Regions from separate parts of the Micromonospora sp. WMMD729 genome, predicted to be linked through region 1. Evidence: riboswitches for the same ligand, from Rfam matches in the RefSeq annotation. Region 1 holds a riboswitch; the other holds the start of a gene.
What was found. A riboswitch is a leader RNA that binds a small molecule or an ion and turns the genes downstream of it on or off. The one in region 1 is predicted to bind cobalamin.
Positions count from the first base shown of each region.

Region 2: another riboswitch for cobalamin. It lies ahead of cobN (cobaltochelatase subunit CobN); the one in region 1 lies ahead of ACN263_RS11470 (ribonucleoside-diphosphate reductase subunit alpha).

Region 1 covers NZ_CP186059.1:2,503,158-2,517,360, forward strand. Annotated here, with positions in the region: gene ACN263_RS11435 (IniB N-terminal domain-containing protein) at 186-1,073, shown strand; gene ACN263_RS11440 (dynamin family protein) at 1,189-3,045, shown strand; gene ACN263_RS11445 (hypothetical protein) at 3,042-4,502, shown strand; gene ACN263_RS11450 (GH92 family glycosyl hydrolase) at 4,731-10,355, shown strand; gene ACN263_RS11455 (histidine phosphatase family protein) at 10,467-11,063, opposite strand; gene ACN263_RS11460 (CbtA family protein) at 11,060-11,824, opposite strand; gene ACN263_RS11465 (CbtB domain-containing protein) at 11,815-12,018, opposite strand; cobalamin riboswitch at 12,076-12,149, opposite strand; cobalamin riboswitch at 12,325-12,538, shown strand; gene ACN263_RS11470 (ribonucleoside-diphosphate reductase subunit alpha) at 12,678-14,203, shown strand, end outside.
Region 2 covers NZ_CP186059.1:3,242,422-3,256,624, reverse strand. Annotated here, with positions in the region: gene ACN263_RS15075 (hypothetical protein) at 1-432, opposite strand, end outside; gene ACN263_RS15070 (RNA polymerase sigma factor) at 425-1,000, opposite strand; gene ACN263_RS15065 (hypothetical protein) at 1,125-1,460, shown strand; cobalamin riboswitch at 1,788-1,964, shown strand; gene cobN (cobaltochelatase subunit CobN) at 2,229-5,897, shown strand; gene ACN263_RS15055 (VWA domain-containing protein) at 5,894-8,170, shown strand; gene cobO (cob(I)yrinic acid a,c-diamide adenosyltransferase) at 8,262-8,873, shown strand; gene ACN263_RS15045 (cobyrinate a,c-diamide synthase) at 8,867-10,222, shown strand; gene cobI (precorrin-2 C(20)-methyltransferase) at 10,219-10,959, shown strand; gene cobM (precorrin-4 C(11)-methyltransferase) at 10,956-11,780, shown strand; gene ACN263_RS15030 (cobalt-precorrin-5B (C(1))-methyltransferase) at 11,777-12,928, shown strand; gene cbiE (precorrin-6y C5,15-methyltransferase (decarboxylating) subunit CbiE) at 12,955-14,203, shown strand, end outside.

The sequences.
Region 1 (14,203 bases):
GCGTGGTCGGCACCCTAATCTGACCGGGACGGTTTCCCCCAGTCCCCCTAACGGAGGAGCCGGCGAAAGCCCTAACGCGGCGTGATCGATTGCGGGCGCAGCCCCGATGTCCGGGGCCGGCCCCCGCCATAGCGTTCCTCTCGACGAACGACGGTCGCCGCTGCCAATCCGAGGAGAACCGGCACATGGACTCGCAACAGACCCTCCACGACTTCGTGCTCGACCTGCTGACCAACCCCGACGCGCGGTCGGCCTTCGACCTCGACCCGGAGGGCGCGCTGCACAACGCGGGGCTCAGCGACATCACCGCCGCCGACGTGCAGGACGTGGTGCCGCTCGTGGTCGACTACGCGCCCGGCGCGGGCCTCGCGCCGTTGGCCCCGGCGGTCGGGCAGCTCGGGTTCGACCCGCTGGTCACCGACGCCACCGACGTGGTCGGCCAGTTGCAGAGCGTGGCGCAGCAGATCAGCGTCACCAGCTCGCCCTCCGGTGTGGACGTCAAGGCCGGTGTGCTCGGCGCCATCGCCGTCGACCCGTCGACCGTCGCGGCCGGCGTGACCGTGCTGCCGGGTGTCGGCCTGGGCGTGGGCCCGAGCGGCCTCGACACCGACCTGACCGGTGTGGCCGACGTGGCGCACACGCTCGACGCCGACGTGGTGCAGCCGGTCGACGGCATCGTCGACCCGGTGCTCGGCGGCGCGACCGGCACGGTCGGGGACCCGACCGGGGTGCTCGGCGTCACCGACCCGGTGCTCGGCGGGGACGTGACCGGTGGTGTCCTCTCCGGCGTGCACGGTCAGGTCGACGGCATCGTCGGCGGCCTCGGTGTCCACGACACCCTGGGTGGCCTGGGCCTCGGCGAGGGCGCCGTCGGCGGCGTGGTGCCGCCGGTGGACGTGCCTTCCGTGGTGGGCGGTGTCACGCACCACGTGGACAGTCTCCTTCCCGGGGTCACCGGCACGGTCGGTGACGTGACGGGCGGACTCACCGACGGGGTGACCGGCGACTCGCACGACGGGGGGCCCGCCTCGTCGGACCACGGGTTGCTGGGCATCACCGGCGGTCTGCTCTGACGGGAATTTCCGTCGGAAGCGGGAGGCCGGGTCGCGTCGAGCGGCCCGGCCCTTCCCCGGTTCCCGTCCGGTACCTCTTGCTAATTGAGCCGAAATCCGCACACTTGGTGCGGTGATGGCGGGGATCTGGCTGGACGTACTGGACGAGATCGCCCGGACGTGCACGACACACGGTCGCGGTGATCTGCTCCAGACGGTCCGGCAGAAGCGGGCCCAACTGCTCGACCCGACGTTGCGGGTGCTCGTCGTCGGCGAGCCGAACCAGGGCAAGAGTCAGCTCATCAACGCGATCATCAACGCGCCGGCCTGCCCGGTCGGTGACGGTCGTACCACCGTCCTGCCGACCGTGGTGCGGCACGCCGAGACCGCCTGCGCCACGATGGTCCAGGCACCGCCGCCGCCGGCCGGCCGGCCCGCGGGGGCGCCGGCGGCGACGCTCGCCGAACGCACCCCCCTGGCGCTCGACCAGGTCGCGGCCGGGGTGTCCGGCGCGGTCGGTCGTCGGCCGGGCGGCGGTCCGGCGTACGTCGAGGTCGGCGTGCCCCGCGCGCTGCTCGCCGGCGGACTGGTGCTGGTGGACACTCCGGGCACCGACGAGGTGGCCGCGCTCGGCGCGGGCGCGGAGGTGGCCGCCTCGGCCCGCGCGGACGCCGTGCTGCTGGTCTCCGACTCCACGAGGGAACTCTCGGTGGCGGAGCTGAACATGCTGCTGCACGTCATGCGCTCGCAACCGAACGTGGTCGTGGTGCAGAGCAAGACCGATCTGGTGGCGGACTGGCGGGCGGTCGCCGAGCGCAACCGGCAGCACCTCGCCGAGGCCGGCATCCCGGCCCCGCTGATCCCGGTGTCGGCCACGCTGCGGCTGCGCGCGGCGGCGGCCGACGACCGTGGTCTGAACGCCGAGTCCGGCTTTCCGGCGCTCATCGCCCGCCTGCAACGGGATCTGACCGGCAAGGCCGACCACCTGGCGCGGGCGTCGGTGCAGGCGGTGGCCCGTACGGTGGTGGAGCAACTGGCCGCGCCGCTGCGCGCCGAGTTGGCCACCCAGGAGGCCGAGGAGCAGTCCGGGCCGATCTCGCGGCTGCACGCGGCCCAACGGGAGGTCGACGAGCTGCGTCGCTGCTCGACGCGCTGGCAGAACACCCTCACCGACGAGATGGCCGACCTGCTCTCGGACATCGAGTACGACCTGCGGGACCGGACCCGTCAGATCCTGCGGACGGTGGACGAGGCGTTCGACGAGGCCGACCCGCTCGTCGCCTGGGACACCTTCGAGGAGTGGTTGTCGCGCAGTCTCACCGAGGCCGCGGAGGCCAACCACGAGTGGCTGGTCCAGCGCTGTGACTGGATCGCCCGCCGGGTGGCCGCCAACTTCAACAGGTACGGCTACGACGTGCTGCCGCCCTGGTCGCTGACGATGCCGGACGATCTCGGCGATCGGCTGCCGGATCTGGAACGGCCGAGGGTCGACCGCTTCACGACGGGTCAGAAGTTGTTCACCGGCATGAAGGGCTCGTACGGCGGCATGTTGATGTTCGGTCTCGCGACCACCCTGGCCGGGATGCCGATGATCAACCCGGTCTCGGTCGGCATCGGCGCCCTGTTCGGCGGCAAGAGCATCCGCGACGAGAGCAAGCAGATGTTGCGCCGCCGGCAGGCGACCGTGAAGACGGCCATCCAGCGGCACGTCGACGAGTTCTTCGTCCGGATGGTCCGGGACTGCCGGGACGCCGCCCGACAGGTGCAACGCATGCTGCGGGACCACTTCACGGGTCTGACCGAGGAGTTGCAGGAGGCCATCGTGCAGTCGTTCCGCAGCGCGAAGCAGGAGGCGGACACCGATGTCGCCCTGCGCGAGCAGCGGCAGCGGGAGATCCGGTCGAAGATGACCCGCCTCGCCGCGCTCTACGAGCAGTCCCAGCAGCTCACCGCCGCCCGGTCGACGCCGGTGCTGCTGGAGCCCGGGGCGTGACGGTCGGGGTGCGGCTGGACGAGGCGGCCTGGGGGCTGTTGCACCAGGCGTTGGAGGTCTACCAGCACGACGCGCGGGCGGTCGGGCGGTTGCGGCGGCAGATCGCGCGGTTGGAGCAGCCGCTGCGGATCGCGGTCGCCGGGCCGTGGCGTGCGGGCAAGTCCACGGTGCTCAACGCGCTGATGGGGGAGGAGGTCGCGCCGGTCGAGGGCGCCGACGGCGCGTTCACCTGGTACGAGGACGGCGCGGCGCCGGGGGCCACCGCCTATCCGGTTGGGCAACCCGCGCAGGAGTTGGCGGTGGTCAAGTCGGCGACGGGCATGCGGGTGGATCTCGGCTGGCGGGCCGGGGAGGTACGCGACATCGTGGTGCGCTGGCCGACCCGGGCGCTGCGGCAGGTGACGCTGATCGACACTCCGGCGCTCGGGACGGTCGACGAGCAGGGACACGCCCCGGTGTTGGATCGCGTGCTGGCCGACGCGGACGCGGTGTTGTTCCTGACCCGGGACGGCCGCGACAGTGATCTGCGGGTGTTGGAGTCCGGTCGGGACAGTGCCGTCGGGCAGGCCGCCCCGGTCAACGTGATCATGGTGTTGTCCCGGGCGGACGAGGTCGGCGGCGGCCGGATCGACGGGCTGCTCACCGCCCGACAGCTGGCCCGCCGGCACCACCGGGATCCCCGGGTGGGTGCGTTGGTCGCCAACGTGGTGGCGTGCAGTGGGGCTGTCGGCCTCGCGGGTCGGCTGCTCGGCGAGTCCGACTTCGCCGCGTTGGCGACGCTGGCCGGGGTACCGCGCGCCGAGTTGGAGCCCCACCTGCTCTCCGCCGACCGCTTCGTCCGTGGTGACCTGCCGGTACGCCTCGACCCCGAGGTACGCGCGGGCCTGCTGGACCGGCTCGGCCTCTTCGGTGTCCGGCTGGCGACGACCCTGGTGCGCGGCGGGTTCGACACCCGGGTGACGATGTCGGCCGAACTGATCCGGCGCAGCGGGCTCACCGAGCTGCGCGAGTCGATGACCCGCTGTTTCGTCGACCGGCGCGACGCGCTCAAGGCCCGTTCGGCGCTGGCCGCGGTGGAGTCCCTGGTGCGGGCCGAGCCGGTCCGGGGCAGTGACGAGTTGGTCGGGGCCATCGAGCAGATCCTGGCCGGCGCGCACGAGTTCCGTGAGTTACGCCTGCTGGTGGCCCTGCGCAACGCCCGTCTCGGGTTCGACGCCGAGTTGGCCGCCGAGGCACAGCGGCTGGTCGGCGGCGACGGCGTCTCCCTGGCCGCCCGGCTCGGTGTCGAGCACGAGGCGACCGCGCAGCGGCTCTGGGAGGCCGCCGTGGATGCCCAGTGGCGGTGGCGGGACCGGGCCGAGGATCCGCTGCTGCCGCTGACCCAACGGCGGGGCGCGGAGGTGGTCGTGCGGAGCTGCGAGGGGATGGTCGCCGAGCTGGCCGCGGGCGGTCGCTGAGCGGCCGGGAGTCCACCCGGGACGCCGTGCTCGGGTTTCGCGGCGATCAACCCATTGACATGGCCGTGGTTGCGCGGCAGCATCTGCCCGACATCCATCTGATCTGCCCTCGCTTGTCAGGCACGCCCGATGACAACGATGTCAGACCCGGTTGATCGTCCACTACCACCGCCCCCTCACCCAGACGCTCGACGTCCTCGAACGGATCGAGTCGAAAGGTCCGCCCCCATGCCGTATCTCCCCCGTGCGCGCGCCGTCTCCCTGCGGATAGCCGTAGCGGCGACCGCCGTCCTGCTTCCCCTGGGGATGGTCGTCGCCGCGCCGCCGGCCGGCGCCGCGCCCAGCGCCCTGCCCCCGGGCGACTTCCGTTCCTCGTTCGAATCGGCCGACCCGCAGCCCGCCACCAGCACCGTCGAGGTCGACCGCTCAGGTCGGCCCGTGCAGGGCAACCTCAGCGGGTCGAGCAACGCGAACCTGCCCGGCAGCCTGCTCGGCCGGGTCGAGGCCGCCACCGCGAGCGCCCAGAACCCGCCGAACGAGATCGCGGCGAACCTCACCGACGGGAACCCGTCGACCAAGTGGCTGGCGTTCGAACCGACCGCCTGGCTGACGTACCAACTGGCGGAGCCCGCGGTCGTCAAGCGGTACGCGCTGACCTCGGCGGACGACGAGCCGGGCCGCGACCCCCGCGACTTCACCCTGCAGGGGTCCACCGACGGCAGCACCTGGGTCGACCTGGACCGCCAGACGAAGCAGCGGTTCGCCAAGCGGTTCGCCACCAACAGGTACGGCGTCACCAACACGACGGCCTACGGCTGGTACCGGCTGGCGATCTCCGCGAACTCCGGCGACTCCCTCACCCAGCTCGCCGGCTGGGACATCAGCGACGGCTCGGACGTCCGACCGCCGGCCACTCCCATGGTCACCGAGATCGGCCCCGGGCCGGTCGGCGGCTACACGACGAAGCCGGGCGTCGGCTTCACCGGGCTGGCCGCGCTGCGCTACCACGGTGGCGCGCAGACCGGCGGCCGCTCGTACGCGACGAACAAGCTGTTCGACGTCGACATCCCGGTCGGGCCGAAGACCCGCCTGTCGTACCGGATCTTCCCCGAGTTCACCGGCCAGGACGCCAGCTACCCGTCCACCTACGCCTCGGTCGACCTGCGCTTCACCGACGGCAGCTACCTCAGTGGACGCTCGGCCGTCGACCAGCACGGCAATTCGCTGACGCCGGCCGGTCAGGGCGCGGCCAAGGCGCTCTTCGCCGACCAGTGGAACGCGGTCAGCGCCGACCTCGGCGCCGTCGCGCGCGGCAAGACGATCGACCGCATCCTGCTCGCGTACGACGACCCGCAGGCCACCGAGGAGACCCTGTTCCAGGGGTGGCTCGACGACGTCGAGGTGACCGGGAGCCCGGCTGCGATCGACGGCTCCCGGCTGACGAACTACGTCGACACCCGCCGTGGCACCAACTCCACGAGCGGGTTCTCGCGCGGCAACAACCTGCCGATCACCGCCGTGCCCAACGGGTTCAACTTCTTCACCCCGGTGACCGACGCGACCTCGGACTCCTGGGAGTACGACTACCACCGCGCCAACAACGCCGCCAACCTGCCCACCCTGCAGGGCCTCGCGATCTCCCACGAGCCCAGCCCGTGGATGGGCGACCGCAACCAGATGTCGGTGATGCCGGTGGCCGGCGACGGGCCGCTCACCGGGTCACCCGCCGGCCGGGCGCTGGCCTTCCGCCACGAGGACGAGACGGCACGGCCGGACCTCTACCGGGTCGCGCTGCAGAACGGCCTGGTCGCCGAGATGACGCCGACCGACCACGCCGGCATCATGCGGTTCACCTTCGGGCCGGGACCGTCCACCGGAAGTCTCGTCTTCGCCAAGGGCACCTTCACCATCGGGACGGACAGCACGTTCACCGGCTGGGTCGACAACGGAAGCGGTCTCTCGGCCGGGCGGAGCCGGATGTTCGTGTCCGGCACGTTCGACCGGGCGCCGACGGCGGTGACCGCGACGTCCGCGACCTTCGACGTCGCCGCGAACCGGCAGGTCACGATGCGGATCGCGACCTCGTTCCTCTCCGTCGACCAGGCCCGGCGCAACCTCGACCTGGAGGTGACCGGCCGGAGCTTCGACGCGATCCGCGACGCCGCCACCGCCGCCTGGAAGGACCGCCTCGGCCGGGTCGAGCTGCGGGGCGCGACCGAGACGCAGTTGGTCACCATGTACTCCAACCTGTACCGGCTGAACCTCTACCCGAACTCGCAGTCGGAGAACACCGGCACCGCCGCCGCCCCGCGCTGGCAGTACGCCAGCCCGGTGTCCGCGCCGACCGGCACGTCGACCGCCACCCGTACCGGCGCGAAGATCGTCGACGGGCAGATCTACGTCAACAACGGGTTCTGGGACACCTACCGCACGGTGTGGCCCGCGTACTCGCTGCTCTACCCGGACGTCGCCGCGCGGATCGCGGACGGGTTCGTCCAGCACTACCGTGACGGTGGCTGGATCGCCCGCTGGTCGTCGCCCGGCTATGCCGACCTGATGACCGGCACCAGCGCGAACGTGGCCCTGGCGCAGGCGTACCTCACCGGGGTCAAGCTGCCCGACCCGCTCGCGGCGTACGACGCGGCCGTCAAGGACGCGACGGTCGCCTCCGGGCGCGGCGCGGTCGGCCGCAAGGGCATCGAGACGTCGCTGTTCCTCGGCTACACGCCGACCAGCACCGGCGAGTCGGTGTCGTGGGCGCTGGAGGGCTACATCAACGACTACGGCATCGGCAACATGGCCGCCGCGCTGGCCAAGGACCCGGCCACGCCGAAGTCCCGACGCGACCAGCTCAAGGAGGAGTCCCGCTACTTCCTGGAGCGGGCCCGCAACTACGTCCATCTCTTCGACCCGAAGACGAAGCTCTTCCAGGGCCGCGACGCGGCCGGCACGTTCCTCGCCGGTGACCCGCTGGACTGGGGTGGGGTGTACACCGAGACCAACGGCTGGAACTTCGCGTTCACCGCGCAGCAGGACCCCCGGGGCCTGATCAACCTGTACGGCGGGCAGCAGAGGTTGCGCGACAAGCTCGACACCTTCTTCGCCACGCCGGAGAACGCCGACCGCCCCGGCGGCTACGGCGGCGTCATCCACGAGATGATCGAGGCCCGCGCGGTGCGGATGGGGCAGCTCGGCATGAGCAACCAGCCGTCGCACCACATCCCGTACCTGTACGACGTCGCCGGCGCTCCCGCCAAGACGCAGGCGGCGGTGCGCGAGATCCTGCGGCGTCTCTACGTGGGCAGCGAGATCGGCCAGGGCTACCTGGGTGACGAGGACAACGGCGAGATGTCGGCCTGGTACGTGCTCAGCTCGCTGGGCATCTACCCGTTGCAGGCGGGCTCGACCCACTGGGCTATCGGCTCGCCGCAGTTCACCCGGATGACCGTGCACCGCCCGACCGGCGACATCGTGGTCAACGCCGCGAACAACAACAACCGCAACGTGTACGTGCAGAGCGTGAAGGTCAACGGCAAAAAGCAACGCGCCGTCTCCGTCGACGTGTCCGCGCTCGCCAAGGGCGGCACGATCGACTTCCAGATGGGACCGAACCCGTCCTCGTGGGGCACCGGTCCGGACGCCGCGCCCCCGTCGCTGACCAAAGGCAACGCCGTACCGCAGCCGTTGCAGGACGTCACCGGGCCGGGTCTGGGCACCGCCACCGTCGGTACGGGTCAGGACGCGTCGACGCTCTTCGACGACTCGTCCACCACCCAGTTGACCGCGTCGTCGGGTACGCCGCAGATCGGCTGGACCACCCGTGGCGGCCGGCAGCAGCCGACCTACTACACGATCACCTCCGGCGCGGCCGCGGGCGACCCGGCCGACTGGCGGTTGCAGGGTTCCACCGACGGCCTCACCTGGAACACGCTGGACTCGCGGGCGGACGAGGTGTTCCGCTGGCGCAACCAGACCCGGCCGTTCCGGATCGACAAGCCCGGGCGGTACTCCCGGTTCCGCCTGGTCGTGACGAAGACCGTCGGCGCGGCGCAACCGAACCTGGCCGAGATCGAACTGCTCGCCGGCGGCGACCTCGACCTGGGCGGCGGCGACATCACGGTGACCGCCACCGACGGCGCGCACGCCCGCTCCGGCGCGCCCGTCACGCTGGCCCTGGCCACCGTCACCGGTGGCGTCGCCGACGACTACCGCGCCACGATCGACTGGGGCGACGGCTCACCGGCCACCGAAGGCACGCTGACGCTGAGTTCCCGGGAGGTCTACCGGGTCAGCGGCGAGCACACCTACGCCACGCCCGGGTACCACCAGGCGAGCGTCACGGTGACCGACGGCGTCGGTCAGGGCTCGGTGACGGTCGGCGTCGACGTCGCGTACGCGGCGAAGTCCAGCCTCACCGCGGCGTTCGACACCGTGTGTGTCGGTGACGAGGGCACCCTCGCGGCGGACTGCGACGCGAAGTCGTGGGCGTACTCGCGGGCCGCGCTGGCGGCGGCCGGCGTGACCCGGGGGCAGCGGCACCAGGTGCCGGGCACCGCGCTGGGCTTCACCCTGCCGCAGGTCCCGGCCGGACAGCCGGACAACGCCACCGGCAACGGCGCGACGATCGCCCTGCGCCTGCCGGCCGACGCCACGAGCATCTCGTTCATCGGCGCCGGCACGCAGGGCAACCAGGACACCACCGGCACGGCGACCTTCAGCGACGGCAGCACCGCCAGCGTTCCGATCCGGTTCAGTGACTGGACGCTGGGCGGCAACGCCAACGGCACGCCGTCGTACGGCAACATCGTGGTGGCGAAGTCCGCGTACCGGCTCAGCGGCACCAGCCGCGACGGCGCCCAGCCGTTCCTGTTCGCCACCACGCCGTACCAGATCCCGGCGGGCAGGACGCTGGTGTCGGTGACCCTGCCGACGCAGACCGGCGATCCGCGCTCGGCGGGCCGGATCCACGTGTTCGCCGTCGCCGACGACGGCACTCCGGCCGCCGCGCTGGTAGCCAGCGCTCCGGGCGGCCAGAGCGTCGACGCCGGGCAGGTCCTCACGGCGAACCTCGGATCGGTGACCGGCGGTGTCCCCGACACCACCGGCTACCGGGCCCGCGTCCAGTGGGGCGACGGCAGCGTTCCGCAGGACGCCACGGTCGGCGCGGACGGCGCGCTGAGCGGCCGGCACACCTACGCCGGCGCGGGCACCTACACGGTGCGCGTCACCGCGTGGGACACGCTGTCCAGCAGCACCGCCACGTTCACCGTGACGGTCCGGCCGGCCGGGGCGGCCACCACCCTCGCTGTGTCCGGCACCCAGTCGGTCACCGCCGGTGACGCGGTCACGGTCGTCGGCAGCGGGTTCACCGCCGGCGAGCGGGTGACGGTGGGCCTCGCGGCCGGCACCACCCGCGAGGTGACGGTCTCGGCGTCCGCGACGGGCACGGTCCGCGCGACCGTCCCGACCTCCGGGGACACGCCGCCGGGGCGGTACGCGGTCCGCGCCACCGGAGCGTCGTCGAGCATGCCGGCGACGGCGACCGTGCAGGTGAGCGCGGGTTCGGCGGACCCGGCCTACCAGCCGCGCCTGACGGTGCCCACACCGACCGCGCCGCGCGGCACGGCGATCACCGTCGACGGTGCCGGCTTCGCGCCGAACGAGACGATCACGGTGAGCCTCGGCGACGGTCGTCGGGTCGGCACGGTACGCGCGAACGGTGACGGCATCGTCGCCGGTGGGACCGTGGCCGTTCCGGATTCGATGGAGCCCGGAGTCACCAGTGTGACGCTGTCCGGGGCCCGCTCGAAGGCGACGGTGTCCCAACCGTTCACGGTCACCGGCACGAAGTAAGCCGGGAGCACCTCAGTCGGGCGGGCCGTGCTCCACGGCCCGCCCGACATCCGTTCCGGTCCGGCTGCCCCGAATCTGGGGCAGCTCGACAGGGGCCGTGGTGAAGGTTCGTCACCCCTTCGCCCATGCCGGCGCCGCGTCCAGGCGGAGGTGCCAGTGTGGGCCGTGGTCGGTGAGGTGGACGATCGCCAGCGGCGCGACGTCGAACTGCCGGTACGTCGCCAATGGCAGACCCAGGGCGTGCACGAGCGCGACCCGGATCACGAGCGGGTGGGTGACGGCCGTGACCCGTCGGCCGACGCCACGCTGGGCGTCCAGCCACCGACCGACGCGCCGTCGCAGCGCGACGATCGACTCACCACCGTGCGGCGCGGCGTCCGGCGTGGACAGCCACTCGCGCAGCGCGTCGGGCCGCTCCGCCGCGATCTCCGCGAGGGGTCGGCCGGTCCAGTCGCCGTAGTCGCAGTCGGCCAGCGCCGCCTCGACGGTGGGCGCGAGGCCGAAGATCTCGGCGGTCTCGACGGCCGCCGCCGCAGGGCTGGACAGACATGCCACGGTGTCGCCCGCCCGCCGGCCGGTGTCGGCGGGGGAGAGGGCGAGGGCGGCCCGCCGGCCGCCCTCGTCCAGGTTGTCGTTTCCACCGAACCGGTTCTGCCGCAGGGCCGCGGTGTGACCGTGGGCAACCAGCCGTAGGCGGGTGACGCTCACCCGGCCAGTCGTGCGCCGGCGGCCGCCAGCCGCCGGTGCATCAGGGCGGCGAAGAGCAGGCCGATCCCGGTCCACAGCACGGTCTGGGTGCCGAGCGAGGCGAGCCGGAAGCTCCACAGCAGCGTCGCCGGGAAGTCACCGGGGACCTCCTGGAACGACGGCAGCACCACGTACGACACGACGGTGACCAGCAGGAACCCACCGACCGCGGCACTGGCCCGCAGCCAGACCGGCGCGTGCTCGCCCACCGATCGGTAGCCGAGCGAACCGGACCAGACCGCGACCAGGCCGAGCACCACCATCAGCAGGTAGGTGACCGTGCGCTGGTCGATGGTGGCGGGGTCGCCGACGGCCGGCGGATTCGGCGGGTACTTGAGGAACGGCACGATCACCGCGCCGAGCAGCGCGCCGGCGGCCAGCAGCAGCCCCGACCGGCCGTCGTCGACGGTGCGCCGACGACGGGCGAGCAGGACGTACGCGGTGGCCAACAGGCCGCCCATGGCGACTCCGAACAGGCCGGTGGCCAGGAAAAGACCGCCGCGTTGCCCGTTGCGACCGACCACGGCGTCCTCGCCGTGCTGGTGCCCGTCGGCGGCGGGCTCGGCGTGCGTGGCCGCCTCCTCGATGGCGATGGCCGCCTCGACGTGTGGCTCTCCGACGACGTAGGCGAACGTCCCGGCGAGCAGGCCGGCCACCAGGCCGGCGAGCAGCCCGCGCAGCAGGACCGTGACGAACGTGGGTGCGGTGCCGGTCAGTGGCACGGGACACCGAGCAGGTGCCGGCCGTCGTGCATCAGCTCGTGCAGGTACGTCCCGCTGCGCGAGACCGCCCCCTGGTCGAAGGCGACGAGGTAGGTCAGCAGGGCGAGCGCGGCGACGGTGGCCAGCACCGTCCACAGCAGACGGGTCGGGACAGCGGGGTGCGCCAGCGGCTGGCTGGACGTGGAACTGGACATGCGTGACGAACCTCCTCGGGGATGACGCGTCCCCATCGCAAGGCTGCGGACGAGCGAGCGTCCTGGCTCGCAACCCCCGGGCTGGGGGCCGCTCACAGTGGCGCGACCGCGCCGGATTCTCACCGGCTTCCCTCGCGTCGCCGCAGATAGTGGGTCGACCGTATCCGGGCCGGATGGGTCGGTCAAGCCGATGGCGGCGGTCGGCGGCAACGCCGGCCGATGGACCGATCGACGACGGCCGTCACCGTTGAGCGCGACACGCCGAGCCCGACATGTGGGGTGTGACAAACGTGCCCGCCCCTATATATGGTGTCGACCGCAGCTGGTTCGGTCGCTCGTCAGGAGTGGCCGAGGCAAGAGGGAACCCGGTGGAAATCCGGGACTGCCCCGCAGCGGTGAGTGGGAACGACCGCCGTCATCGGCACTGGGCCACCGGCCTGGGAAGCGACGGCCAGTAGGTGACCGGGTATGCCCGGGCGCGCCCGCGAGTCCGAAGACCTGCCAGCGCGCCGCGTACCCGAGCCCGGGCGCGCGGTGGTCCGAGGCCGCGTGGGACGGCCGACGCCAGCCGACCCATGCCGTACGGGCGTGGCGTTCGACGGTGTCGGTCTCCTCGTGTCCGAGGGCCCTGGAGGTCCCGAACTCGCGAGGAGCAAGTGGTGACAGTCACCGAGGTGGTCCCGGTCAACGGCGAAGCCCCGCGCTCGGTTCCCGTGCGGGTCCGTACCCGCGACGGCGGTACCGAGGCCGTGGACGTGCACCGGATCGTGCGGACGGTCGAGCGGTGGGCCGACGATCTGCCCGACGTCGACCCGATGCGGGTGGCGACCCGTACGATCAGCGGCCTGTACGACGGCGCGACGACGGCCGAGCTGTCCTGGTTGACCATCCAGACCGCAGCCGAGCTGATCGGCGTGGAGCCGCAGTGCTCGCGCCTCGCCGCCCGGCTGCTCGCCAGTGAGGTGGACCGGGAGGTACGCCGGCAGGACATCGCGTCGTTCAGCGCGGCGATCCGGACCGCTCATGCCCAGGGCCTGATCGGCGACGACACCGCCGCGTTCGTCGCCGCGCACGCCCGGGTGCTCGACGACGCCGTGGACGCCGACGGCGACCGCCGCTTCGAGTACTTCGGCCTGCGCACGGTCTACGACCGGTACCTGCTGCGCCACCCGACGAGCCGCCAGGTGCTGGAGACCCCGCAGTACTGGCTGCTGCGGGTGGCCTGCGGCCTGTCCCGCGCCCCGGACGAGGCAATCGACTTCTACCGGCTGATGTCCAGCCTCGCCTATCTGCCCAGCTCGCCGACGCTGTTCAACTCCGGCACCCGACACACCCAGATGTCCTCGTGCTACCTCGTGGACTCGCCGCGCGACGAGTTGGACTCGATCTACGCGCGCTACGCCCAGGTCGCCAGCCTGTCCAAGTTCGCCGGTGGCATCGGCATCGCGTACTCCCGGGTCCGGTCCCGGGGCGCGCTGATCCGTGGCACGAACGGACAGTCCAACGGCATCGTGCCGTGGCTGCGCACACTGGACGCCAGCGTCGCGGCGGTCAACCAGGGCGGCCGGCGCAAGGGCGCGGCCTGCGTCTACCTGGAGCCGTGGCACCCGGACATCGAGGAGTTCCTCCAGCTACGGGACAACACCGGTGAGGACGCCCGGCGTACCCACAACCTCAACCTGGCCAACTGGATCCCGGACGAGTTCATGCGCCGGGTCGAGGCGGACGAGATGTGGTCCCTGTTCGACCCGAACGAGGTGCCCGAACTGCCGGACCTGTGGGGAGAGCGGTTCGACGCGGCGTACCGGGCCGCCGAGGCGCAGGGCCGCTACGTGCGGCAGGTCCCGGCCCGCGAGCTGTACGGGAAGATGATGCGGACCCTCGCGCAGACTGGCAACGGCTGGATGACCTTCAAGGACGCGTCCAACCGGCTGTGCAACCAGACCGCCGAGCCGGGCAACGTGGTGCACCTCTCCAACCTCTGCACCGAGATCGTCGAGGTGTCCAGCGACGACGAGACCGCCGTCTGCAACCTCGGTTCGGTGAACGTCGCCGCCCACCTGACCGACGACGGCATCGACTGGGAACGGCTGCGTGCCACCGTCCGGACGGCGGTGACGTTCCTCGACCGGGTCATCGACATCAACTACTACCCGACCCCGCAGGCGGCGGCGAGCAATCCCCG
Region 2 (14,203 bases), 740 kb from region 1:
GTAGAGCAGCGTCGCGACCCGGTAGGCGCCGGTGCCGTCGGGGTCGGCGACCGACACCCGCTCCGGTGGGCCGAGCGCGGCCGGCACCCGGACCGGGAAACGTACCGCCCGGCGCGCCTCGTCGAGCCCCACCATTCGCAGCGACGGCAGGGGTGACGGCTCGTCCTGCGGCGACGACGGCGTGGACGACGTGACGATGCCGACGCCGGCGAAGCGCAGCACCTCGCCGACCGCGTCGGCGACGGCGGCACGCGTCGGCGGCAGCGCCGCGACCAGCAGGGCCGCCAGCGCCGCCGCGGCCAGGGAGCGCCACCGTCGCCATCCGGGTACGCGCCCGACGAGCCGGTCGTGCACCCGTGCGGTGACGTCCGGCGCGGCGGGCGTCTCCAACCACCCGCCCAACTCCCGCAGCTCCGCCTCGAGGTCATCCATGGTGCACCGCCTCGTCGGCGAGCAGGGCCCGCAGCTTCGCCAGTGCCCGTGAGGTACGCGACTTCACCGTGCCCCGGGGCCAGCCCAGCATGACGCCCGTCTCCTGCTCGCCGAGATCGAGGAAGAACCGACAGACGATCACCTCGCGGTCACGTACCGGCAGTTGCCGCAGGGCCGCCACCAACGCGGCCCGACGTTCGCCGGCCAGGACCGCGCCGACGGCGTCATCCTCGGCGATCTCGGGTGGGGGGTTCGCCGCCGCGCGCAGGACCAGGCCGTCGCGGCGCGTGCGGGACCGGTGCAGGTTCCGGGTCTCGTTGGCGACGATCGCGAGCAACCAGGAGCGGAAGGACGACTCGCCCCGGTAGCGGGACAGCTTGCGATAGCCCTTCACGAACGCCTCCTGGACGACGTCCTCGGAGTCCGATCCCGCGCCGAGCAGCACCGCCGTCCGGTACGCGGACGCGGTGTGCCGGGCGACCAGGAGGTCGTACGCCTCCAGGTCGCCGGCTCGGGCGCGGGTGACGAGCACGTCGTCGTCCAGGGGAACCTCCGGTCGGACTCGCACTGATGACACCACCCGCGCGCGTCGGGTTCCGCCCCGCAGGAGTCAGATTTCTCGCACCCGGCGTGCAGCGTATTGCCAGGAATCGGTGCTGAACTGGGAGTGGCGTCGAGGAGAGGGGCAGGGCATGGGCTGGTTCAACCGGCGGTCTCGCGGCGGCGAGGGGACCCCGACGAAGCTGGACCGAGAGGCCACCCGGGACGACCTCGCCGCGCTGGAGGCGTTCGTCGCCAGCCGGCGGGGTGTGGAGTTCTACCTGGAACCGGAGACGACCGCCACCGACACCACCGTGGTCGCGATCGCCCACGACGGGGAGTGGATCCGGCGCCGTACCGGCACGCCCCGCGCGGCGGGCGACATCGCCCGTAAGCACGCGGTGCCGCTGTACGAGGCGGCCCGCACCGGTTACCCGGAGCGGATGCGGGTGTGGAATCGGGCACACCCGGAGCGCCACGCCCGCTGAGACCCGCCCCGCACGGTCCACCGCACCACCCTTGCTCCCGGCGGAGCCGCCGAGCGCCGACGGTGCCCGGCCTGCGCGGTTGCTCCGTGCCGCCGCGCCGGCGATCGCGCAGCCCAGGGCGTGTGTGGCCTCCTTTGCTCTGCTTACCTATAGGCAACGGTTAGACGCCGTCACTGTCGCCTATGGGTAAGCAGAGCAAAGGACGCCGAGCAGGGATCCGGGGCGTCGCGGCGTGCTGCTCCGCGGTCGCGTCGCCCGCCCAGGTGTCGGTGGGTCACGCCCGTGCGGCGGGCCGGGGCGGCGTTGACCGGCAGCGCGGCGGTGTGGCAGCATTCGCGGCCTGACGGCAGTGAAGGAAGTCGGTGCGAATCCGACGCGGTCCCGCCACTGTCACCGGGGAGTGATCCCCCCTCGTGAGTCACGGCCGTGTGTCTGCGGTTGGAAGGCCGGGGGAGAGCGCCGATCCGGAAGCCAGGATACTTCGGCCGTCGGGACGTACCCCAGGGCGTGGACACCCGAGGAGGACCCGATGACGCATGGCGTCTCCATCATCGACGGCCGCTGCCGTCTCACGTATCGCGACCGTGCTGCCGCCGCGATCGGCATCGTCTCCGTTCGCCGCTGAGGTCCGCACCACGCCACCCGTCGCCGCCGGCCCCATGCCGGTGAGCGGTCCGGGTCGCGGTGCCTGCTGAACCCCGCGCCTACCCGCACGTCGTCGCCGAATCGCTGCCGCGAGCGCGCCGATGTTACCGTCCGGAGCCTGCCGTGCGCATTCTGCTGCTCTCCACCGCCGACACCGACCTGCTGGCTGCCCGCGCCAGCGACGCCGACTACCGGCTCGCCAACCCCGCCCGGGTGGCGGCCGACGCGGTACCCGCCCTGCTCGACGGGGTCGATCTCGCCGTCGTACGCCTGCTCGGCGGTCGGCAGGCGTGGCCGGACGGCCTCGCCGCGGTGCTCGCCAGCGGCGTACCCACGGTCGTGCTCGGCGGCGAGGCGGTGCCCGACGCGGAGCTGATGGCGGTCTCCACGGTGCCGTCCGGCGTCGTCGCCCAGGCCCTCGCGTACCTGGTCGAGGGCGGGCCGGACAACCTGGGGGAGCTGGCCCGGTTCCTCTCCGACACGGTCCTGCTCACCGGCGAGGGGTTCGCCGCGCCCACGCCGACCCCGGCGTACGGCGTGCACGGCGAGCACCCCGGCGAACCGGATCGGCCCACCATCGGGATCGTCTTCTACCGGGCGCACGCCCTGGCCGGCAACACCGCCTTCGTCGACGTGTTGGCCGAGGCGGTCCGCGCGGCCGGCGGCAACCCCCTGCCGATCTTCTGCGGCTCGCTGCGCGGGCTGACCACCGGCGCCGGCCCGCTCGGGCTCTTCGCCCGCTGCGACGCGCTGCTGGTCACCGTCCTCGCGGCCGGTGGCGCGGTCGCGGCGGACGCCTCCGGAGGCGGCGACGAGGACGCCTGGGACGTCGGCGCGCTCGCCGCCCTGGACGTGCCGGTCATCCAGGCGCTCTGCCTGACCAGCACCCGCGAGCAGTGGGCGGGCAGCGACGCCGGGCTGTCCCCGTTGGACGCGGCGATGCAGGTGGCCATCCCCGAGTTCGACGGCCGGATCGTCACCGTGCCGTTCTCGTTCAAGCAGGTCGACGCCGACGGCCTCTCGGTGTACGCCGCCGACCCGGAGCGGGCCGCCCGCGTCGCCGGCATCGCGGTCCGCCACGCCCGCCTGCGGTACGTGCCGAACCCCGACAAGCGGATCGCCGTGGTGCTCAGCTCGTACCCCACCAAGCACTCCCGGGTCGGCAACGCCGTCGGGCTGGACACCCCCGCCTCGGCGGTCCGGCTCTTCGCCGCGCTCGCCGAGGCCGGCTACGACCTGGGCCACGCACCGCCGCCCACCGACGGTGACGCGCTCATTCACGCGCTGATCGCCGCCGGCGGGCACGACGTGGAGTGGCTCACGCCGGAGCAGTTGGCCGCCGCCGAGGCCCGGATTCCCGGGGCGACGTACCGGCGGTGGTTCGACCAGGTACCGGCGGAGTTGCGCGAGCGGATGCGGGAGCACTGGGGTGAGCCGCCCGGCGAGCTGTACACCGACGGCGGCGACATCGTGCTCGCCGGCCTGCGCTTCGGCAACGTGGCGCTGCTGATCCAGCCGCCGCGCGGCTTCGGGGAGAACCCGATCGCCATCTACCACGACCCGGACCTGCCACCGAGCCACCACTACCTGGCCGCGTACCGCTGGCTCGCCGCGCCGGTCGCGGACGGCGGCTTCGGCGCGGACGCCGTGGTGCACCTGGGCAAGCACGGCACCCTCGAATGGCTGCCCGGCAAGGGTCTCGGCCTGGCCGCCGACTGCGCGCCCGACGCCGTCCTCGCGGACCTGCCGCTGGTCTACCCGTTCATCGTCAACGACCCCGGTGAGGGCACCCAGGCCAAGCGGCGGGCGCACGCCGTGGTAGTCGACCACCTGGTGCCGCCGATGGCCCGCGCCGAGACCTACGGCGACCTGGCCAAACTGGAGCAGCTGCTGGACGAGTACGCCACCGTGCAGGCGCTCGACCCGGCCAAGGTGCCCACCGTGCGGGCGCAGATCTGGGACCTGGTCCGCGCGGCCGAGCTGCACCACGACCTGCACGCCGAGGCGATGCCCGACCCGGACGACTTCGACGACTTCGTGCTGCACCTCGACGGTTACCTGTGCGAGGTCAAGGACGTGCAGATCCGCGACGGCCTGCACATCCTCGCCGACGCGCCCACCGGTGAGCCCCGGATCAACCTGGTCCTCGCGGTGCTGCGCGCCCCGCAGGTCTGGGGCGGCGCGTACGCCCTGCCCGGCCTGCGGCAGGCCCTCGCCGCCGGGTACGCCCTCGACGAGCAGGAACTGCTCGCGACGCCCGGGCAGCGGGTCGCCCTGCCGGCCGCGCTGACCGACGCGGTGGACGGCCCTGCCGGTACGGCCGCCGACGCCATCGACCTCATCGAAGGACTCGCCCGGCGGCTCGTCGTCGGCATGGAGACCCTCGGCTGGGCCGCCGACGCGGCCGAGGCGGTGGTCGCCGAGGTGACCGGCCAGCCGATCCCGGACGCGGCGGCGGTGCTGCGCTTCGCCGCCACCGAACTGGTGCCCCGACTCGACCGCACCACCGACGAGCTGCGGAACACCCTCGGGGCGCTGGACGGCCGGTTCGTGCCACCCGGCCCGTCCGGCTCACCCACCCGGGGTCTGGTCAACGTGCTGCCCACCGGCCGGAACTTCTACTCCGTCGACCCGAAGGCCATCCCCAGCCGCAACGCCTGGGACGTCGGCATGGCCCTGGCGGACTCGCTACTGGCCCGGCACCTCGCCGACACCGGGTCGTACCCCCGTTCGGTGGGGTTGACCGTGTGGGGCACCAGCGCGATGCGCACCCAGGGCGACGACATCGCCGAGGTGCTCGCGCTGCTGGGCTGCCGGCCGGTCTGGGACGAGCGGTCCCGGCGGGTCACCGGCGTCGAGGTGGTGCCGACCGCCGAGCTGGGCCGGCCCCGCGTCGACGTCACCGTCCGCATCTCCGGGTTCTTCCGGGACGCGTTCCCGCACGTCGTCGCGCTGCTCGACGACGCCGTGCGGCGGGTCGCCGCGCTGGACGAGCCGGACGAGGAGAACTACCTGCGGGCGCACGTCGCCGCCGACGTGGCCGAGCACGGCGACGAGCGGCGGGCCACCGCCCGGATCTTCGGCTCCAAGCCCGGGGCGTACGGCGCCGGGCTGCTGCCGCTGATCGACGCGCGGACCTGGCGTGACGACGCCGACCTGGCCGAGGTGTACGCGGTCTGGGGCGGCTACGCGTACGGCCGGGGTCTGGACGGTCGGGAGGCGCGTGCCGACATGGAACGCTCCTTCGCCCGGATCGCCGTCGCGGTGAAGAACCAGGACACCCGCGAGCACGACATCGTGGACTCGGACGACTACTTCCAGTACCACGGCGGGATGGTGGCGATGGTCCGCCACCTCACCGGCACGGCACCGGCGGCGTACGTGGGCGACTCGGCCATGCCGCACGACGTGCGCACCCGCACCCTGGGCGAGGAGACCCGGCGGGTGTTCCGCGCCCGGGTGGTGAACCCGAAGTGGATCGCCGCGATGCGCCGGCACGGCTACAAGGGCGCGTTCGAGCTGGCGGCCACCGTGGACTACCTGTTCGGCTACGACGCCACCGCCGGTGTGGTGGACGACTGGATGTACGAGCACCTGGCCGCCGCGTACCTCTTCGACGACACCACCCGGGAGTTCCTCAAGCAGTCCAACCCGTGGGCGCTGCGGGGGATCACCGAGCGCCTGCTGGAGGCCGCCGACCGGGGGCTGTGGGCCAAGCCCGAGCCCGCCACCCTCGACCGGCTCCGCGACGAGTACCTGGCCAGCGAGGGCGACCTGGAGGACCGGGCATGACCACCTACCCGTTCAGCGCCGTGCTCGGCATGGCCGACATGCGGCTGGCGCTGCTGCTCAACGCGGTGTCCCCGGCGATCGGCGGGGTCCTGGTCCGGGGCGAGAAGGGCACCGCCAAGTCCACCGCCGTCCGGGCCCTCGCCGCGCTGCTGCCGCCGGTGCGCCGGGTCGCCGGCTGCCGCTTCGGCTGTGACCCCGCCGAACCCGACCCGGCCTGCCCGGACGGCCCGCATCCCGCCGCAGCGGCGGCCGAGACCGGGCCGGCGCGCCTCGTCGAGCTGCCGGTCGGGGCCGCCGAGGACCGGGTGGTCGGGTCGCTGGACCTGGAGAAGGCGCTGGGCGAAGGTGTCCGCGCCTTCGAGCCGGGACTGCTCGCCGCCGCGCACCGGGGTGTGCTCTACGTGGACGAGGTCAACCTGCTGCACGACCACCTGGTCGACCTGCTGCTCGACGCGGCCGCGATGGGCCGCAGCCACGTCGAGCGTGAGGGCGTCTCGGTCAGCCACGCCGCCCGGTTCCTGCTGGTCGGCACCATGAACCCGGAGGAGGGGGAGCTGCGTCCGCAGCTGCTCGACCGGTTCGGGCTGACCGTCGAGGTGAACGCCAGCCGGGACCCGGAGATCCGGGTCGAGGTGGTGCGCCGCCGGCTGGCCGCCGACGCCGACCCGGCCGGGTTCGCCGCCCGCTGGGCCGCCGCCGACGCCGAGATCGCCGCCCAGGTCGCCGCCGCCCGCCGCCGGCTTTCCGGGGTACGCCTGCCGAACGCCGCCCTGCGACAGATCGCCGAGGTGTGCGCGGCGTTCGACGTGGACGGGATGCGCGCCGACATCGTCACCGCCCGTACCGCCCTCGCCCATGCCGCCTGGCACGGCCGGGACCGGGTCACCAGCGACGACGTCCGGGTGGCCGCCCGGCTCGCCCTGCCGCACCGTCGCCGCCGCGACCCGTTCGACACACCGGGGCTGGACGAGAAGCGCCTCGACGAGGCCCTGCAACGGGCCCAGGACGTCCACCCCGACGACCCGGACGACGACGGCCCGCACGACGGCGGCCCGTCCGGTCCGCGCCCCGACGGCCCGGACGGCGGCGGTTCGGGCGGTGCGGGTGGCCCCGGCGGCCCGGGCGGTTCGGGCGGTGCGGGTGGCCCGGGCGGTGGGCACCGTTCCGATGGGGACGGACCGGACGCTCATGGCCGTGACGCCGGTGGCGCCGCCCGCGACTCGACCGCCCTGGGTGGTCCGGAACGACACGGCTCCGCCGGCGGGGACGAGCGCGACGCCAGCGCAGACGAGCGCGACGGCAGCGCGGGCGAGCGCGGCGACGGTCCCGAGCCATACGCCGCCGACGCCAGCGTGGACGGGTCCTCCGATCGGTCGCCGGCCGACAGCCGGGGCAGGCGGCGTCGACGGGCCGCAGGCGCGGGGTCGAGCGACGCCGGCGACGATCGAGACTGGGAGGGCGGGAGCGTGGCCGTACCCCGGGGTGGCCTGCGGGCCCGGCTGCTCACCGCGCCCGGCGTCGGTGACGGGGTGCCCGGCCGGCGGTCGCGCGCCCGGACCGGGCGTGGCCGGACGACCGGGGCGCGGCTGCCGGCGGGCCGGGTCGGCGCGCTGCACCTGCCGGCCACCGTGCGTGCCGCCGTGCCGCACCAGGCGGCCCGGGGAAGGCTGGCGGGTCCGCTGCTGCTGCGCTCGGACGACGTGCGCGAGGCGGTCCGGGAGGGGCGCGAGGGCAACCTGGTGCTGTTCGTGGTGGACGCCAGCGGGTCGATGGGCGCCCGGCAGCGGATGGGCGCCGTGAAGGACGCCGTGTTGGCGCTGCTCACCGACGCGTACCAGCGACGGGACAAGGTTGCCGTGATCGCCTTCCGGGGCGCCGGAGCGCGGACGCTGCTGCCGGCCACCTCTTCGGTGCTGGCCGCGTCGACCCGGCTGACCGAACTGCCCACGGGCGGGCGGACGCCCTTGGCCGAGGGCCTGCTCGCCGCCGCCGACCTGCTGCGGCTGGAACGCCTACGCGATCCGAAGCGCCGCCCCCTGGTCCTGGTGGTCACCGATGGCCGAGCCACCGCCGGCCCGCGCCCCCTGGACCGCACCGCAGCAGCGGCAAGGATCCTGGCAGCAACAGGCACCCCCTGCGTGGTCATCGACTGCGAGTCCGGCCCAATCCGCCTCAACCTGGCCGCCCGCCTGGCAACCCAGCTCAACGCCCCCCGACACCCCCTGGACACCCTCACCCACCCCCGCGATCTTGCAGTTTCTGTCGCGGCATAAAGGACTCAAGGACACAAATGACCAACAGAAACTGCAAGATCGCGGGAAGCACGGCGACGGGACGCACGGACGTGGGACGGGAGGCGCGCTGATGCCGCAGGGGCAGCCGAGCCACGTTCCCGCTGACGGGTTGACGACGCGGCAGCGGCGGAATCGGCCGTTGCTGATCGTCCACACCGGGCAGATGAAGGGGAAGTCGACGGCGGCGTTCGGGTTGGCGCTGCGGGCCTGGACGGCCGGCCTGCCGGTCGGGGTGTTCCAGTTCGTCAAGAGCGCCAAGTGGCGGGTGGGGGAGGAGACCGCCTTCCGGGCGCTCGGCGAGGTGCACGAGCGTACCGGCCAGGGCGCCCCGGTCACTTGGCACAAGATGGGCGAGGGCTGGTCCTGGATCCAGCGCGGCGGCGAGGCCGACCACGCCGCCGACGCTCTGGAGGGGTGGCGGCAGATCCAGCGCGACCTGGCCGCCGAGCGCTACGGCCTGTACGTGCTGGACGAGTTCACCTACCCGATGAAGTGGGGCTGGGTGGACGTGGACGAGGTGGTCGCCACCCTCGCCGACCGGCCCGGCTTCCAGCACGTCGTCATCACCGGTCGGGACGCCGACCCGCGCCTGGTCGCCGCCGCCGACCTGGTGGCCGAGCTGACCAAGGTCAAGCACCCGATGGACGCCGGCCAGAAGGGCCAGAAAGGCATCGAGTGGTGACCGAACCGTGGGCGCTGCCCCGGGTGGTGGTGGCCGCGCCGGCCAGCGGCCACGGCAAGACGACGGTCGCCACCGGCCTCCTGGCCGCGCTGCGCCGGCGCGGCCTGACCGTCAGCCCGCACAAGGTCGGCCCGGACTACATCGACCCGGGATACCACGCTCTCGCCGCCGGCCGGCCCGGCCGCAACCTGGACCCGTTCCTGGTCGGCGCCGAGCGGATCGCCGCCCTGCTGCGGCACGGCGCGAGCGTCCCCACGCCCGCCGACATCGCCGTGGTCGAGGGCGTCATGGGTCTGCACGACGGCGCGGTGGGCCGCCGCGACTTCGCCTCCACCGCGCACGTCGCCCGGCTCGTCGACGCGCCCGTGCTGCTGGTGCTGGACACCACCGCGCAGGGTCGCTCGGCCGCCGCGCTGACCCTCGGCATGGCCGCGTTCGATCCGGCCGTGCGGATCGGCGGCGTGATCCTCAACCGGGTCGGCTCGCCCCGGCACGAAACCCTGCTGCGCGACGCGCTCGCCGAGGTGGGCGTACCGGTGCTCGGGGCGGTCACCCGCGCCGCCGAGGTCGCCGCGCCGGCCCGGCACCTCGGGCTGGTGCCGGTCGCCGAACGGGCCCCCGAATCGCTCGCCATCGTCACCGCGCTCGCCGAACTGGTCGAGGCCACCGTGGACCTCGACGCCGTCCTCGACCTGGCCCGCACCGCCGGGCCGCTGACCGTCCCCGCGTGGGACCCGGTCCAGGCCGTCGGCGGGCCGGCGGGCATCGGGCGGCCACGGGTCGCGCTCGCCGGTGGTCCGGCCTTCACCTTCTCGTACGCCGAGACCGCCGAACTGCTCACCGCCGCCGGCGCGGACGTCGTCACCGTCGACCCGCTGCGCGACCGGTCGCTGCCCGCCGGCACCCGCGCGGTCGTCGTCGGGGGCGGCTTCCCCGAGGCGTACGCGGAGGCGCTGGCCGGCAACGGCACGCTCCGCGCCGAACTGGCCGACTTCGACGGGCCGATCGTGGCCGAGTGCGCCGGGCTGCTCTACCTCGGGCGGTCCCTGAACGGCGTACCCATGTGCGGCCGGCTGGACCTGACCGCCCGGATGACCGGCCGGCTCACCCTCGGCTACCGCGAGGCGGTGGCCGTCACCGACTCCCCGGTGGCCGCCGCCGGCGAGCCGGTACGCGGGCACGAGTTCCACCGCACCACCACCGACCCTGGGCACGGCGAGGTGCCGGCGTGGCGCTGGAACGACACCCCGCACGGCTTCGTCAGCGGCCGGGTACACGCCTCCTACCTGCACACCCACTGGGCCGGGTACCCCGGGGCGGCCCGTCGCCTCGTGGAGGCGTGCCGGTGACCGCCACGTTGACCGGGGTGGGCGTCGGCCCGGGTGACCCGGAACTGCTCACCGTCCGGGCGGTGCGCGTCCTGCGTGCGGCCGACGCGGTGTTCGTACCCGTGATGGCGGACCGGCCCGGTGCGGACGCCGGGCGGGCCGAGACGACCGTGCGGGAACACGTCCCGGCGGACCGGCTGCGGCGGCTGCCGTTCGCCCTCGACGACCGGGGTGGGGTGACCGCCCGCCGCGCGGCGGCCTGGGACGAGGCCGCCCGGACGGTCGTCGCGGCGATCGACGCGGGCGCGGAGTCGCTGGCCTTCGCCACCATCGGCGACCCGAACGTCTACTCCACCTTCGGCTACCTGGCGCAGAGCGTCCGCGCGCTGCGCCCGGCCGTGCGGGTGGCGACGGTGCCCGGCGTGACCGCCATGCAGGAGCTGGCCGCGCGCAGCGGCGTCCCGTTGGTCGAGGGGCGCGAACCGCTCACCCTGCTGCCCGCCACCGCCGACCCGGCGCTGTTCGCCGACGCCCTGGCCGGCCCGGGCACCGTGGTCGTCTACAAGGGCTGGCGGCGGCACCCGGAGCTGCTGGCCGAGCTGCGCCGGCAGGGTCGGCTGCCCGACGCGGTGCTCGGGCGCGCCCTCGGCCTGCCCGGTGAGCGGATCGGTCCGGTCGACGACGCCGGGCCCGACCTGCCGTACCTGTCCACGCTGCTGGTCCCGGCCCGCCGCACCCACCGAGGAGGAAAGCTGTGACCAGCGACGGCAAGGTGTGGTTCGTCGGTGCCGGACCGGGCGCGGCGGACCTGCTGACCCTGCGGGCCGCCCGGGTGATCGCCGCGGCGGACATCGTGATCTGGGCGGCCAGCCTGGTGCACGGCGACGTGCTCGACCACGCCCGGCCCGACGCGGAGATCATTGACTCGTCGCAGCTACCCATCGAGGGGGTGCTGCCGCTCTACGAGCGTGCTGCCGCGCAGGGGCTGACCGTGGCCCGTATCCACTCCGGCGACCCGGCGCTGTGGGGCGCGGTGCAGGAGCAACTGGACCTGTGCCGGGCGCTCGGCCTGGCCGTCGAGGTCGTTCCCGGGGTGTCGTCGTTCACCGCCGTCGCGGCACTGGTCGGGCGGGAGCTGACCGTGCCGGAGGTGGCCCAGTCGGTGATCCTCACCCGCCTCGAAGGCGGCAAGACGCCGATGCCGCCCGGTGAGCGGGTCCGGGACTTCGCCCGGCACGGCACCACCATGGCGCTGTTCCTGTCCGCCGCCCGCTCCGGGCAGGTGCAGGCCGAACTGTTGGCCGGCGGCTACCCGGCGGACACCCCGGCGGTCGTGGCGTACCAGGCCACCTGGCCCGACGAGCTGGTCGTACGCTGCACGGTCGGCACCCTGGAGGCCACCGTCAAGCAGCACAAGCTGTGGAAGCACACCCTGTTCCTGGTCGGTCCGGCCCTCGCCGCGACCGGCACCCGCTCCCACCTCTACCACCCGGGGCACTTCCACACCTTCCGTCGCGCCGAACCGGCCGCCCGCGCCGAGCTGCGCCGCGCCCGCGCCGGAGAAACCGGAACCCCGTGACGTACGCCGAGCCGCCGCTGCGCGAACCGGACCTGCCGCGTACGGCGAAGGTCCGGCCCACCGCGCTGCGGACCGGCTGGACCACCGGCGCGTGCGCCACCGCCGCGGCCAAGGCCGCCGTGACCGCCCTGGTCACCGGCGAGGTCCAGCCGGAGGTGGAGATCGGCCTGCCGGCCGGGCGACGGGTGCGTTTCCCGGTGGAGCGCTGCGAGGTGACCGGCACCCCACCGGTGCGCGCGGAGGCGGTGGTGGTGAAGGACGCCGGTGACGACCCGGACGTCACCCACGGCGCCGAGTTGACCGCCACCGTGGATTTCACCGACGTCCCCGGGCTGCGGTTGGCCGGCGGCGCGGGCGTCGGCACCGTCACCAAACCGGGCCTCGGGCTCGCCGTCGGTGGCCCGGCCATCAACGACACGCCCCGGCGGATGATCGGCGAGGCGGTGGCCGAGGTCGTCGACCTCACCGAGGTCGGCGTACGCGTGGTGATCAGCGTGCCCCGGGGCGAGATCATGGCCCGCAAGACCACCAACCGGCGGCTCGGCATCCTCGGCGGCATCTCGATCCTCGGCACCACCGGGATCGTCCGGCCCTTCTCCACCGCCTCCTGGCGGGCCAGCGTCGTGCAGGCCGTGCACGTCATGGCCGCCCAGGGCGAGCGGACCGTGGTGCTGTGCACGGGTGGGCGTACCGAGCGGGCCGCCCGGGCGCTGCTGCCCGACCTGCCCGAGGTGTGCTTCGTCGAGGTGGGTGACTTCACCGGCGCGGCGGTCACCGCCGCCGTCGAGGACGCGATGACCGGGGTGGTCTTCGTCGGCATGGCCGGCAAGCTCGCCAAACTCGCCGCCGGCATCCTGATGACCCACTACACCCGCTCCACGGTGGACCTGTCCCTGCTCGGCGCGATCACCGCCGACGTCGGCGGCGACCCGGCGCTCGTCGCCGCAGTGACCGAGGCGAACACCGGGCGACACGCGTACGAGCTGTGGGAGGCCGCCGGTCTGCTCGGCACGGCCGGGGATCTGCTCTGCCAGCGGGTCAAGGCGGTGCTGCGGCGTTTCGCCGGGCCGACGGTCACCGTGGACGTGGCGATGGTCGACTTCGCCGGAGCACGCGTCGTCGCCTCGTCCGGCCGGTGGCCGCGATGAGCGCCCCGGACGCGCTGGTGGGCGCGATGACACCGGACGACGCGACGGCGACGACGGCATCCCCGGACACGCTGGTGACAGTGGTCGGGCTGGACGCCGCCGGGGGTCCGCCGCACCCCGCTCTCGCCCCCGCACTGACCGGCGCGGGCCTGGTGGTCGGGGCGGCCCGGCACCTGGCCGCGGTGCCCGTACCGGCGAGCGCGCAGACCGTCGTCCTCGGGCCGCTCGCCCCGGCCCTGCGCCGGCTGGTTGACGCCATCGCCACCGGGGTGCCGGCCGTCGTGCTGGCCAGCGGGGACCCCGGCCTGTTCGGGATCGTCCGGCGGCTGCGCGCGGCCGGGCTGCCGCTGCGGGTGGTGCCGGCGGTGTCCAGTGTGGCCGCCGCGTTCGCCCGCGCCGGACTGTCCTGGGACGGCGCCGCCGTGGTCACCGCGCACGGCCGTGATCTCCGACCGGCGCTGAACGCCTGCCGGGCGTTGCCGCTGGTCGCGGTCCTCACCGCACCGGGCGCCGGGGCCGCCGAGCTGGGCGCGGGTCTGGTCGGCTGGCCCCGCCGCCTGCTGGTCGCCGAACACCTCGGCACCGACGCCGAACGGGTCCACGCGGTGACCCCCGCGCAGGCCGCCACCGACACCTGGCCCGACCCACACGTCCTGCTCAGCATCGCCGAGCCGCCGCCTGCCCCGCCCGCATCCATCGTGCCGACCGCGGAGCCGCTGCCCGTCCCGCTCGCGTCCGCCGCCACGTCCGTGTCCGCCGCCACGCCGGTGACCGTCGTGCCCGCCGCGCCGGCGCCCGACCCGTTCGCGGTCGGTGGGATGCGCGTCGACAACCAGCCGGCCGCCGCGCCGGCCGGCGGTTGGGCGCTGCCGGAGAACCGGTACGCCCACCGCGACTCCATGATCACCAAGTCGGAGGTGCGGGCCCTGGTCGTCGCGCGGCTGCGTCCCCGACTGGGCCGGCTCGTCTGGGACGTCGGCGCGGGCAGCGGCTCGGTCGGCATCGAGTGCGCGCTGCTCGGCGCGGCCGTGCTCGCCGTCGAGCAGGACCCGGCGTCCGCAGCGACGATCCGGGACAACGCCGCCACACACGCCGTCGACGTGCGGGTCGTCGTCGGGCGCGCCCCGGCGGCGCTGGACGGGTTGCCCGAGCCGGACGCGGTCTTCGTGGGCGGCGGGGGCGTCGACGTCCTCGCCGCCGTGCTGACACGTCGGCCCGCACGGGTCGTGCTCACCCTGGCCGCGCTGGACCGCGTCGCGCCGGCGGTGCACCTGC